Regions from separate parts of the Synechococcus sp. N32 genome, predicted to be linked through region 3. Evidence: predicted binding sites of a transcription regulator. Region 3 holds the regulator's gene; each other region holds the start of a gene.
What was found. The regulator NtcA, encoded in region 3, controls nitrogen genes in cyanobacteria. The targets are predictions, from matches to a motif close to GTANCNNNNGNTAC.

Region 1 (4,207 bases), 320 kb from region 3:
TCGGTGGCCGATCGGATGGATGTGCAGGTGTGCATCCACACCGACACCTTGAACGAAGCCGGCTTCGTGGAAGACACGATCGCCGCCATCAAGGGACGCACCATCCACACCTTCCACACCGAAGGCGCCGGCGGCGGCCATGCCCCGGACATCATCAAGATCTGCGGCGAGGCCAACGTGCTGCCGAGCAGCACCAATCCCACCCGGCCCTACACCCGCAACACGCTCGAGGAGCACCTCGACATGCTGATGGTGTGCCACCACCTCGATCCAAAAATCCCCGAGGACGTGGCCTTCGCCGAATCGCGGATCCGGCGCGAAACGATCGCCGCCGAAGACATCCTTCACGACCTGGGCGCCTTCTCGATCATCGCCAGCGACTCCCAGGCCATGGGCCGCGTGGGCGAGGTGATCACCCGCACCTTCCAGACCGCCCACAAGATGAAGGTGCAGCGCGGTGCCCTGCCGGAAGACTCCACTCGCAACGACAACCACCGGCTCAAGCGCTACATCGCCAAAGTGACGATCAACCCGGCGTTGGCCCACGGCATCAGCAGCGAAGTGGGGTCGATCGAAACCGGCAAGCTCGCCGATTTGGTGCTGTGGAAGCCAGGCTTCTTCGGCATTCGCCCGGAACTGGTGGTGAAGGGCGGTTCGATCGTCTGGGCCCAGATGGGCGATGCCAACGCCTCGATTCCCACCCCAGGCCCGGTGCATGGCCGGCCGATGTTCGGCGCCTTCGGCAAAGCCCTCGCGCCCAGTTGTCTCACCTTCGTGAGCGAAGCGGCAATGGATGCGGACATCCAACGCCAGCTGGGGCTGGAGCGCACCTGCATGGCGGTGAAGGAGACCCGCAGCGTGGGCAAGAGCGCCCTCAAGCTGAATTCAGCGCTGCCCAAGGTGAGCGTGGACCCACAGACCTATGAGGTGTTCGCCGACGGTGAACTGCTCACCTGCGAGCCCGCCGAGGTGCTGCCCCTGGCCCAGCGCTACCTGCTGCTTTGAGCCCCACGCTGCTGGTAGTCCAACACGTGGACCATGAAGACGCCGCACTGGTGGGAGAGCTGGCGCGGCAGCGGGGCCTGACACTCGAGATCCTGAGGCCCGACCGGGGCGACCCACTGCCGGACCCCAGGGCGTATGCCAACAGCATCGCCCTTGTGCTCGGTGGTCCGATGAGCGTCAACGATCACGACCAACCAGGCATGGACTGGTTGCGGCAGGAACTGGACTGGTTAAGGGCCTGGCACCAGCAACGCCGACCGGTGCTGGGCATCTGCCTCGGGGCGCAGCTCCTGGCTGTGGCTGCAGGGGGCAGCGTGCAACCGCTGCAGGTGGGAGCACCACCGCAGCAACTGAAGGAACTGGGGCTCGGCGCGATCCACTGGGTCGCGGATCCCAGTGATGAGGCCCTGCTCAAAGGGCAACCAAGCAGCACTCTGGTGCTGCATTGGCATGGTGATCGCGTCCACCTCCCGGCTGATGCAACCCTGCTGGGTTCTTCACTGCACTGCGCCGAACAGGTGTTTCGGATCGGAGCCCACGCCATTGGCCTGCAATGCCACCTCGAGATCGACGGCGATGCGCTGGAACGCTGGATCGCCAACGACCACGACTACGTGGTGAACGCCCTTGGAGCTGAAGGGCCCGATCGCCTGACCCAGGACTGGCGCAGGCTGGGCACAACGCTCCAAGAACAAGGCCGAAACTTCTTCAATGCTGTGCTCAATCAACTGATTGAGATCAGCCAGACCCACTAATTCCTACGGACAAAAATAAACAAAACCAAAAACTTTTCTGAAGAGGTATCAACCTGAACACCACTTCGGCATTTGCAAGAGCTTCAATGTTTCTGTAGCAACAGCTACCGATCGTTCACTTCGCATCGCGCGAAGCGCAGTTCGCCTCAGGCCATGGAACGGGGACCTGAGCTTGCTTCGAGGACCATCCAATGACCACCCTTCTCTATCGCGGGCATCAGTACCAGCAAAACAACGCCACTCAGGGCAAGCCCGGAGTGCAGCTGGTTTACCGCCGCAACGTGTACCAAGCCCGCCAGATCAACAACCACCGCACTCCGGTGCAGCTCACGTACCGCGGCGTGGGCTACACGCGCTAGGCCAACTTCTCAATCCGTAGCAACTCGAACATTCCAGTTCCGAGGATTGAGGCGTAATAGATCCAGCTTCAGCCAAGACGTTGGATCTCATCACCTCTCGCCTCGACAAAGGCCTCGTGCAAGTGAGTCCCTCCAGCGTGCATGGCGTGTTCTGGCTGCAGACCCACTTTCCGTCTCAGGAATGGGATGCCCTGCTGTCTGGACAAGCCGCCTTTGGCATGGATTGCATCGATGACCTGATCACCGACGCCCGTCAGGCCGGCCTGAACGTGGAGTGGGAAGCATCCGTTCCTAGCTGAACACGCCTGAATTGAATCCCTATAAAAGCCCTGCGCACGACTGTGTTTCAAGGCTTTTTTTAATGGCGTGACCGACGCAGCAGGCTCAAGCAACCAAGCGGTTGAGCATCGGCAATTCCGACAGTTCATCCCTCCACTCCTGGGCCCAGAGAGCCTGACTGCGCTCATACACCTCCATCAACTGCTCCACGGCGCGCTCGTGGAAATCAACGCGCAGATCCAACAGCGGAAAAGCCGCTTCACCGCTCACCTGCACCGCCGCTGACGTGGAGAAGGGAGAACGACGGTCACCACCAGCCGCTTCCCCGGCCTGGAGAGCCATCATCAAGCGGCGGCCCAGTTTCAAGCTGGGGTCGCTGGTGAGAAAGGCCTGCTCCATGGCTACCAACACGCCCTCATCCACCAAGCAATTGCCGGCAACAGACAGATCACGCTGATGGCGATGCCCTGCCCAAGGGCCGCAATCGTGCCCCGTCCAACAGGCCGTACGACCGTCCAGATCGATCAAGTGAAACTGACGCCGGTCACGGTGTTGATCATCCGCAAGAAGGCTGGCCAAAACGCTCTCGGCATCCGAGCTCTGCTCCAGGCGCTCAAGGCCACAAATACCCAGATACGGATTGGTGTGGGCCTGGGTGGCGACAGCACCAACCCCGGCGCGGATGTGAGGCACGGTGGATCCAACGGCCAAATGACAGGTGGCAACGGCCACGCCAAAGCGACCGTTGCTGGGGTCCCGGGCCAGGATCGAAAAGGTCACGGCAACTGACGGTCGAGCCGCAGCAACGTTTCCAGCAGCACCGCTGTGCCCGCCCAGCACTGCTCGTCACTGGTGAACTCTGCAGCGGAATGACTCAGGCCGGCCCGGCTGGGCACAAAAATCATGCCCATCGGCCAACGTCGGCCAACCTCCTGGGCATCGTGGCTGGCGCGGCTGGGGAGATGGCTGTGGGACAAGCCGAGATCAGCCGCGGCCTCAGCGATCGTGGCCATCACCGCAGCGTCAGCAGGGGTGGGATCAACGCTGAACTGGGGGTCAACCGCAATCGGGCAGCCGGTTTCAACACCGATGCGTTCCACCTGCTGCATCAACTCCTCAACCAACTGATCGAGAACGGTGGGATCCACATCCCTGAGGTCAACGGTCAGGGCGACGGCGCCAGGGACAACATTGGCGGCATTGGGCCAAACCTCCAGTCGACCCACCGTCGCCACCGGATCTCCGGGATGACGGGAGGCCATGGCCTCGACGGCAAGAACAAGACGCGAGGCCGCCACGAGGGCGTCCTGTCGCAACCCCATCGGTGTGGTGCCGGCGTGATTGGCCTGGCCCCTCACATTGATGCTGAAGCGACGCTGACCAACAACGCCCTCCACAACACCGATGGCATCGCCGCGTTGCTCAAGAACGCCACCCTGCTCAACGTGCAACTCCAGGAAAGCGGCATAGGCCTCATCGGAGCGGCGAGCCGAGGCCAGGGAAGGCCAATGGCCGCCGATGCGCGCCAGGTTGTCCTGAATCGGCTGACCATTGCTGGTGGCAAAACTCTCCGGGTCATCGGAGGCCGTGCCCGCCAAGCCCTTGCAGCCCACCATGGTCGACTCCTCGTCGGCAAAGGCGATCAACTCGATGCCGTGCCGCAGGCGCAGGCCCTGGTCTTGAAGAGCGCGGCAGGCTTCCAGACCGGCCAACACCCCCAGGGCCCCGTCAAAACGTCCACCGGTGGGAACCGTGTCGAGGTGCGACCCGGTCACCAGGGCAGGGCGGTGGGGATCGAGGCCTTCCAGA
Region 2 (4,207 bases), on a different contig from region 3:
CTGTTCACCTGCCTGATGCTGCTCAGCTGGCCCCAGCGCGCCATGGCTGAGCTGCAGACGGCGGTCTTTGCCGGTGGCTGTTTCTGGTGCATGGAGCACGACCTGGAACATCTGCCCGGGGTGCGTGATGCCGTGAGCGGTTACAGCGGCGGGCAGTTGGAGCGCCCCACCTACCGGCAGGTGAGCAGTGAGACGACGGGGCATCAGGAAGCGGTGCAGGTGAGCTTTGATCCGGATCAGATCAGCTACGCGGAGCTGCTGCGCAGCTACTGGCGCAATGTGGACCCCCTCGATGGCGGCGGCCAGTTCTGCGACCGCGGTGATTCCTACCGGCCGGTGATCTTCACGGCTGATGACGCCCAGGCGCAGGCGGCTGAAGCCAGTGCGGTGGCGGCGGCCCGTGAGCTCGGACAACCCCTTTCCGCTTTGAAGGTGGAGCTCCGGCAGGCGGCTCGCTTCTGGCCCGCCGAGGGCTACCACCAGAATTATGCGGAGAACAACGCCGTTAAATACAACTTCTACCGGTTCAGCTGCGGCCGTGACCGCCGGCTCGACAGCGTCTGGGGCGACAACGCTCGCACCGGTAATGCCTGGGGGAAGTAGGGCTGCCGCAGCCTCATTCCTCGGCAGAGCGTCCGCGGATGCGCGCACGGTCGCTCAGCCAGATGATCACCCGCGTGATCGCCCACGCGAGGGCGACGCCCAACAGGATCGAGAGCAGCGACTCCACAGCACAGCACTTGAGGACACCGGCAACCGCCGGATGCTCCTCAATATGCCGATCTGATCAAGGAATGCGTGGGGACTGTTGCGATCAGTCGCTTGCTTTGGCGTCCTTGTCCTTCTCTTTTGCTGGCTGTGTCGTGGCCTGAGGCTTGGATGCCGCCTTGCAGGCCAGGGAGGCTTCCAGGCGCTGCAGCTGCGCTTCGCGCAGGGCATCGGAAATGCTGAGAGTGCGGTCAGTCATCGATTGGCGTTCTCGACGGCGGCAGGCTCAGGGCCTTCTGCGATCGAAAGGGGGCCTACGGGTCTGAAGACTGTCGAAACTTAGACGCCCACGGGGCAACGTCCAGGGAGCAAAAGTGCTTACGTCAGTGTCTGGCAACACGTCTGTGCTTCAACGCCAGCGCGATTGACGGCTTGCCAAACCCATATCGCCATGGCTATGAGTACAGATGTACTGATTCCTGGGTGGCTCATGTCGGTTGATCACGGTGATCTCGCGGTGAAGGCGGAGGCTCCCTTTCTCCACGTCCGCCCAGGGCACTTTGTGATCGTCGCTGGAGACCAGCTCGATCAAGGGGATTGGTGGATGGGGCAGGTGCTCTTCTGCGAGGGGAGTGCTCGCCACCCCAGGCTTCCGTCTCTGTTTCAGGTGGCTGACGTGGATACGGGCGTCATCAAATGGATCAATGCCGATGCGGTCTCGGATGTGATCTGGTCGATGGATGGGTGGCCTGCCAGTGCGCCTGTCTCTTCCGGCTGTTGATCGAGAAGGGCTGTTGATAAAGAAGGGCTGTTGATAAAGAAGGGTTGTTGATCGAGTGGGGCCTTGATCAAGGGGCGGTGTGTATTCGCGCGAACGACACGGGCTTGACAGCTGTCTTTTAAGTAGTTTGTAGTGGTTGCTACAAAAACGTTCACCCCTCTTGCGGGGGCGCAGATGCTCCAAGCCATGGAACGGGGACTTGGATTTCTTCGAGGAACATCCAATGACTGCACTTCTCTATCGAGGCCACACCTACGCAGCAGCTCCAGCTACTCCCAAGGCCTGCGTTGAATTGACCTACCGCCGCGAGCACTACAACACCTGCCGCCAGGAACTTATCGGCGAAAGCCGCCGCACCCTCACCTACCGGGGCGTCACCTACACCAAGTAGCCCGAAGCACCCGTTGGTTCCTGCCCATGCCCCTTTTCAAGGGCAGGGGCTTTTTGTTGGGTAGTCGGATGGAGGCAAGCCACGGTCCAAGGGAGATTCCGACATCCTGTGGGCGAGCCAGTCAGCATTCGCCGATGGGATCGGATCTCACCGCCATCGTGATCTCCTCGGTGTTTCTTGGCGTGGGTTTTGTGATTGCCAAGTTCTTCCCCGAAGCCGCGTTGCTGGCGGCGGTGTTCCTGGTGGGGTTGGCGATTCTCAACGTCGCCCTTGTTCTTGTGGCCTGATGCCCAAAAAAAGAGGGGGTGTTCCCTAAGCACCCCCGCTCGACGCATTGCCCCTTCACCGAAAGAAGCCCCCGCGGGATGGCCTGGGCTCCCGTGGCTGGTCGTCGCCATTACGACAAAAAGGCCGGGCGCTGCGGGCGTCCTCGCTGCGTTGACAGGGGCCGCACCATGAAGATGTTCACTACGAACTCTTTTCATGGCAAACGTCCGCGAGATGGTCAACACCCATCTGCCCGTTGCGCTCAAGCTGATCAACAGTGCCGCCCTGGTTGCGATCGCGCTTTCAACCCTCTGCGCTGCTGGCTCTCTGCGTGAGATGTCTGGCAGGTCTGCTGCTCCAGCGGCTGTCACTGAAGCCAACTGAGCCCGATGAAATGGAGCGATACCCCGTATCGCTCCAGGGGGATTTCGCCGGCTGTTACTTGATCAAATCTGGTCGAATTCCTTAAGAAACCAACATCCAACCTGTTGAAAAGATTAAGCGCGGCAACCTGATTGATCTAGCAAGTTCTCAGTGAACAGACGGGTTTCCGGCCATCGACGATGCTACAGACCATGCTTACGATCAGGTGGTGAGGAGGGTTGTATGTATCTGCTGACCATTAAGGATGGTCTTGGCACCCGTCATATCGGTCCCTACGCGTCGCCAAAGCACGCATCGGATGATCTCGATCGGGTGTTGGAAACCTGCTCCGAGCGAGCACGGTGGCAGATTCATGCATTGGAAACTCCAGACCGCTCCCTCGAATTGCAGGCTGTTGCTTCCTGAGGGGTTGTTTCGTACTGAACCAGGGCGCCCTGATCAGTTCTGACGTCGTCCTGGAAAGCCTCGGGTCAGTCCGCTGTCGATCATCAGGCCGATGCCAGCGTTGATGCAGATCAGGCTGAGGGTTCCGTACCAGAACCAGGGGCCTGCGTCCTTGCCCAGCATCTGAACCACCTTGCGGCTCACCGCCTCGCCGAACAGGCAGAGGCCCACCGGGAGCAGCAGCACCCCCAGCTGGGCCTTGATGTACCAGCGCACCGGGGAGCGGCTCATGACTGGGCCAGCACCCAGTTCACCAGGGTGCGCACGCCGTAGCCGGTGGCACCAGCGGGATTGACCCCTTTGCCCTTGTCACTCCAGACCGGGCCGGCGATGTCGATGTGGGCCCAGGCGGTGTCTTTGGTCACGAATTCCTTGAGGAATAGGGCCGCTGTGATCGAACCACCGGGCCGTGGGCCGGTGTTCTTCATGTCGGCCAGCAACGACTTCAATCCATCCCTGTAGGACTGCCGCAGTGGCATCCGCCAGAGCCCTTCACCGCCCGTCTGTGCAGCGGCGTCGAGGGCCTCCGCCAGATCGTCATTGTTGGACCAGAGCCCGGCCATCTCATCCCCCAGGGCAATGACGCAGGCTCCGGTGAGGGTGGCCAGATCCACCACGGCATCGGGCTTCTGCTCACAGGCGTAGAGCAGCGCATCGGCGAGGGTGAGGCGGCCTTCGGCGTCGGTGTTGTTGATCTCAATCGTCATGCCGTTGGCGGCCGTGACGATGTCGCCGGGGTGCACGGCGGAGCCGTTCACCATGTTTTCGCAGGAGGCCACCACCATGTGCACCTCAACGCCGGCCGGCTTGAGTTCGGCGATGCTGCGCATGGCACCGATCACAGCGGCACTGCCGCCCATGTCGAACTTCATCATGTCGATCTGAGCCGCCCCCACCTTGAGGTTGTAACCGCCGGAATCGAAGGTGAGGCCTTTGCCCACCAGGGCAACGCGGCGTTTCACCTCGCCCTCGGGGCGATAGATCAGGTGGATGAACTTGGGGGGCAGATCGGAGCCCTGGCTCACCGCCAGGAAGGCCCCCATGCCCTTGGCTTCGCAGTCGCTGCGCTCGAGCACCTTGAGCTCAAGGCCGTGGTCCTTGGCGATGCCGACGGCCGTGTCGGCGAGGGCTGCCGGGGTGACCACGTTCGGAGGGGCCGCCACCAGCTCCCGGGCCAGTTCCACACCGGCGCAGGTGGCATTCACTGCCGCAAAGCCGCTTTCGGCGGCAGG
Region 3 (4,207 bases):
TCCGTCGCCAACCTCGAGCTGGCCACAGCGCCCAGTAACGCTGTCTCGCCCTCAGGGTTGTTCCCTGCTCCGGAACCACAGTGAGATGGCCCAGCCGTTCCAGTCGCTGGATCCAGGCTCGGCTTCCCGTGCCATCGCCGATCAGGATGCGGTCGAGAGCTTGGTCTTGATTCCAGTGCTCCAGCCAGGGTTCGACGGCCTCCGGGGCCAGCACATGCCCTTCGCGCACGAGGCCGAGCTGAAGATCGGCCAGCACAAGACCACATTTGCAGCGGCCTGGATCGAGGACGGCCACCCGTTTCATGGGGAGGCCTGAATGGTGACGACGACAGGATCGGCACTGTCGCTGACCCCTGCGGAAATCACCTCCAAGACCACGCTTTGGCTGGGTCCTTCCATCAGGGTCTGGGCCAGTTGGGAGAGGGCTGATCCATCGAACTGAAGGCCTTCGGTCAGGGATCCCCGCCGCTGCACTTCGGCATAGGCCGAGGCAAGGAGAAGGTTCAATCGTGTGCGAATGCCCTCTGAAGTGCGTTCATCCGGTTGCAGTGTGGTGGTGGCCAGCACGTCTCCGCGTTGGGTCACCGGCCGGTTCGGACGCACCTCGGGGAAGGCGTACACCGCTGTTTCACCTCGCAGCACATTGGTGGCTGAGCGCAGCGAGATCACCCAGGTCTCTGGTTTGCGGATGATGCTTTGCAGGCGTTCCACATCGCTGCGCGGAACGCGGATCAACTGCCGTTCGGGTGCTTCGCCAGGTCGCACTTTCCCGTAGGCGTTGAGATTGGCCTCCTGCAACAGCCTGTCGACAGCCTGTTTGGCCTGGTCCGGAGCATCGAGTCGAACCGTTGCTCTTGCCAAGGTCTGTCCGCTGCTGATCACCACCGATCCACGCCGCAAGGCGACCAGATTGCGTTCCAGTTCTTTGAGTTCCTGCTCACCGGCTCGGATGCGGCTGCGAACGCTGTTGAGTTCGGCTTCTGTGCGCTGGATGTCCGCATCGCGGGAGGCGATGTCCTGACTGAGGCGTTCACGTTCGGCTTCGAGTTGGGCCAGCTCCTTCTGAAGAGGAGCCAGTTCGAGGCGCAGGGTGTTGGCCCGTTGCTGTGATTGCTCGAGCTCAATGGCGATCCGTTTGGTTTCCGTTTGGGTCTTGTCCCGTTCCCGCTCGGCTGCCTTTAGCTGCTGACGGCTGTCTTGGAGTTTCTCCTGCAGGGCATCCAGTTCAAACAGGCCCACCCGCAACTGCCGGCTCACCAGAAGCATCAGGCCAAGTGAGAGTGCGCTGATCAGGCTGCCGGTCAACACCGTGATCAAAACGGCAGTGCGCCGTGGGCGCATGCTGAACAAACTCAGTCGCGCTTTGCCGACGCGGCTGCCCAAGCGGTCGCCCAGGGTCGACAGCACGCCCCCGAGCACCAACAGAACCAGAATCAGTGCCCAGCCGCTCATCGCTGCACAAGTCGGGCGATGGAAGGCCTAGCTGAAGCGTTTGGCCAGCGCGATCGGATCCAGAACGGTGATTTTCTTGCGGTCAATCTGAACCAGACCGGATTGACGCAAGTCTCCCAGCAGACGCGTGATTGTGACGCGTGTTGAGCCAATTGCTTCAGCGATGGCTTGATGGGACAGGCGCAGGTCGATGGTGATGCCCAGCTCATCTGCCACGCCGAAGTCCCTGCAAAGCACCAGCAGGAAGCTCACCAGTCGGGATGACATGTCCCTATGGGTGAGGGTTTCAATCATCGTCTCGGTCTGCAGAATCCGGCTGGAGAGACCCTGAAGCAAGCGCAGGCCAACGCTGGTGTCTGCTTCGATGGCGGCCTTCACGGAGGTCGCTGGTGCCGTCACCATTTCGACCCGGGTGAAGGCCACAGCGTGATAGAAGCGGTCGGACCGTTGGCCTGTCAGCAGTGACAGCACCCCGAAGAGGCTGTTCTCGCGGAGCAGGGCCACGGTGATCTCTTCTCCCGATTCGTAGACGCGGGACAGACGAACGGCCCCCCGGCGGATCAGATACACCCGTTCTGCGGGATCTCCAGGGAAAAAGATGGTCTTGTTGCGATCCACCAGTTCACTGCTGGCGCCATCGAGATCCCGGATGATCTCCAGCAGAGAACGATTGGCGGGCTCTGCGCTGGGAGCTGGAGCCACCATCTGCGGGGCGTATCGGCTGAAACCTCGGCTACTGGTCATGACAACCCCCTGGTGTGGCGAAGTTACGGAGCCGGCGGTGGCCGCCATGTAGCGGTTATTACGTAACGCTGCTGTGCTCGTTGAAGGCCTGGCGTTGAGCCTGCATTAGGGATGTCAATCCCGGCTCTGCTAAATCCAGCAGCTCATTGAGTTGGCTGCGACTGAAGGGCGCACCCTCCGCAGTTCCCTGGATTTCCAGCAGACGGCCATCGCCGGACTGCACAACGTTCAGGTCCACCTCGGCTCGGCTGTCTTCGCTGTAGTCCAGATCCAGCAAGGCCTGGCCATCAACCAAGCCCACGGATACAGCCGCCACCTGATCGATCAGGGGCGATTGCTCCAGCACTCCCTGGTCCACCAGTGATCGGCAGGCTTGGTCCAGGGCGAGCCAAGCCCCGGTGATCGAGGCCGTCCGGGTGCCGGCGTCCGCTTGGATCACGTCGCAGTCGATCAGCAAGGTGCGCTCCCCTAAGCGCTCCATGTCGATCACGGCGCGCAGGCTTCGGCCGATCAGCCGCTGAATTTCCTGGGTGCGACCCGAGAGTTTCATCAGCTCCCGTGATTGCCGCTGTGGGGTGGATCCGGGCAGCAACCGGTATTCGGCGCTGAGCCATCCCAATCCTTCTCCCTTGCGCCAGCGGGGAACCTTGTCCTCCAAGCAAACGCTGCAGAGAACAGCGGTTCGGCCGGTGTGAACCACAAGGGAGCTCAAGGCAAACCCCATGGGATTCCAGGTCACCGAGAACGGTCGCAACTGCTGCGGGCGACGGCCATCAGTGCGTTGTTCAGGGGATTGGCTCATCGGTGGTGTGCAGTTCGTCAAGCCTCGCAGGCGGTTGGTTCTCGCCCTGTCCAAACACCATGGGTGGTGTCAATCCCCTTGTGGAATGTGATCTCGCCGCTACATTCAAGGTCTCGCCGGGGTCGCCCGGACAGATGCTTCCGTGATGACCACAAGCCTCGCCGACCCCCAATCCTTCCCAAATTCCCTGGATCGGGATCAGCAGGCCTTGCAACGGGCGGGCCTGAGGCCCTTGCCTGCCGTCACTGATCCGCCACCCCTACATCTGGTGGCTCCCGAAGGGCAGCTGCAAGTGCATACGGCGCCTTATCGAGGCAGTTTCGCCAGTGTTCTCAGCCAGGCCATGCGAGCTGCCGGCTTGGGCAGTCGTGTTCTGATCAGTCAGTTCCTTAAAGGGGGCGTGCAGCAGGGACCGGCCGGCCGGGTGCAGCTCTGCGGAGGCCTCGTCTGGCTGCGGCCGGAAGTGCCCCTCTGCCTCTCCTCGCCGGGGCATCCCGGTGGTGCGGAGGCGGTGGCTGAGGTTTGGTCCATCTGCCGTCAGCATCTGATCCAGGGAGATCTCGACCAGCTGGTGTTGGATGAACTCGGCCTTGCCGTGGCCTTCGGATACCTGGATGAGGCGGACGTGATTGCAGCCCTTGAGCAGCGGCCCGCTTCGATGGATGTGATCATCACTGGACCTGCAATCCCCGCCGGTGTGGTGGAGATGGCAGATCAAGTCACGGAGTTGCGCCGAGGTTTCTGATGCTCAAGTGCGATCGCTGGATCACTGAACAGGCCGGGCAGGGAATGATCGAGCCATTCCAGAGCGGTTTGGTCCGTCACCTGGAGCCCGAGCAGAAGCTGCGGCCAGTGCTGAGTTTTGGTTGCTCCTCCTACGGCTACGACCTACGCCTTTCTCCCCAGGAATTTCTGATCTTCCGGCATGTTCCAGGCACGGTGATGAACCCCAAGCGGTTCAACCCGGCCAACCTCGAACCCACTCCCCTTCATGAGGATGAAGATGGGCGATATTTCATTCTCCCGGCCCATTCCTATGGCCTCGGTGTGGCCCTGGAGAAGTTGAGGGTTCCCCCCAACATCACCGTGATCTGTTTGGGCAAGAGCACCTATGCCCGCCTTGGAATCATCGTGAACACCACCCCGGCAGAAGCGAGCTGGGAGGGTCACCTCACCCTTGAATTCAGCAACAGTTCTGGTGCTGACTGC

Region 1: DXY35_RS04650 (DUF4278 domain-containing protein) is a predicted target of NtcA. The motif match lies at 1,855-1,868, and genes of this name have one in related genera.
Region 2: DXY35_RS02810 (DUF4278 domain-containing protein) is a predicted target of NtcA. The motif match lies at 1,619-1,632, and genes of this name have one in related genera.

What each region holds. Positions count from the first base shown of each region.
Region 1 covers NZ_UCND01000011.1:193,984-198,190, forward strand. The annotation lists gene ureC (urease subunit alpha) at 1-1,005, shown strand, start outside; gene DXY35_RS04645 (type 1 glutamine amidotransferase) at 1,002-1,760, shown strand; gene DXY35_RS04650 (DUF4278 domain-containing protein) at 1,952-2,119, shown strand; gene DXY35_RS04655 (hypothetical protein) at 2,200-2,418, shown strand; gene DXY35_RS04660 (DUF1028 domain-containing protein) at 2,504-3,178, opposite strand; gene DXY35_RS04665 (Zn-dependent hydrolase) at 3,175-4,207, opposite strand, start outside.
Region 2 covers NZ_UCND01000008.1:103,751-107,957, reverse strand. The annotation lists gene msrA (peptide-methionine (S)-S-oxide reductase MsrA) at 1-603, shown strand, start outside; gene DXY35_RS12595 (hypothetical protein) at 815-967, opposite strand; gene DXY35_RS02815 (DUF3104 domain-containing protein) at 1,199-1,489, shown strand; gene DXY35_RS02810 (DUF4278 domain-containing protein) at 1,713-1,880, shown strand; gene DXY35_RS12590 (hypothetical protein) at 2,015-2,167, shown strand; gene DXY35_RS12585 (hypothetical protein) at 2,364-2,531, shown strand; gene DXY35_RS02805 (hypothetical protein) at 2,754-2,936, shown strand; gene DXY35_RS02800 (hypothetical protein) at 2,970-3,206, opposite strand; gene DXY35_RS02795 (leucyl aminopeptidase) at 3,203-4,207, opposite strand, start outside.
Region 3 covers NZ_UCND01000011.1:514,324-518,530, forward strand. The annotation lists gene DXY35_RS06270 (resolvase) at 1-304, opposite strand, end outside; gene DXY35_RS06275 (DUF3084 domain-containing protein) at 301-1,452, opposite strand; gene ntcA (global nitrogen regulator NtcA) at 1,480-2,196, opposite strand; gene rph (ribonuclease PH) at 2,255-2,998, opposite strand; gene DXY35_RS06290 (cob(I)yrinic acid a,c-diamide adenosyltransferase) at 3,144-3,743, shown strand; gene dcd (dCTP deaminase) at 3,743-4,207, shown strand, end outside.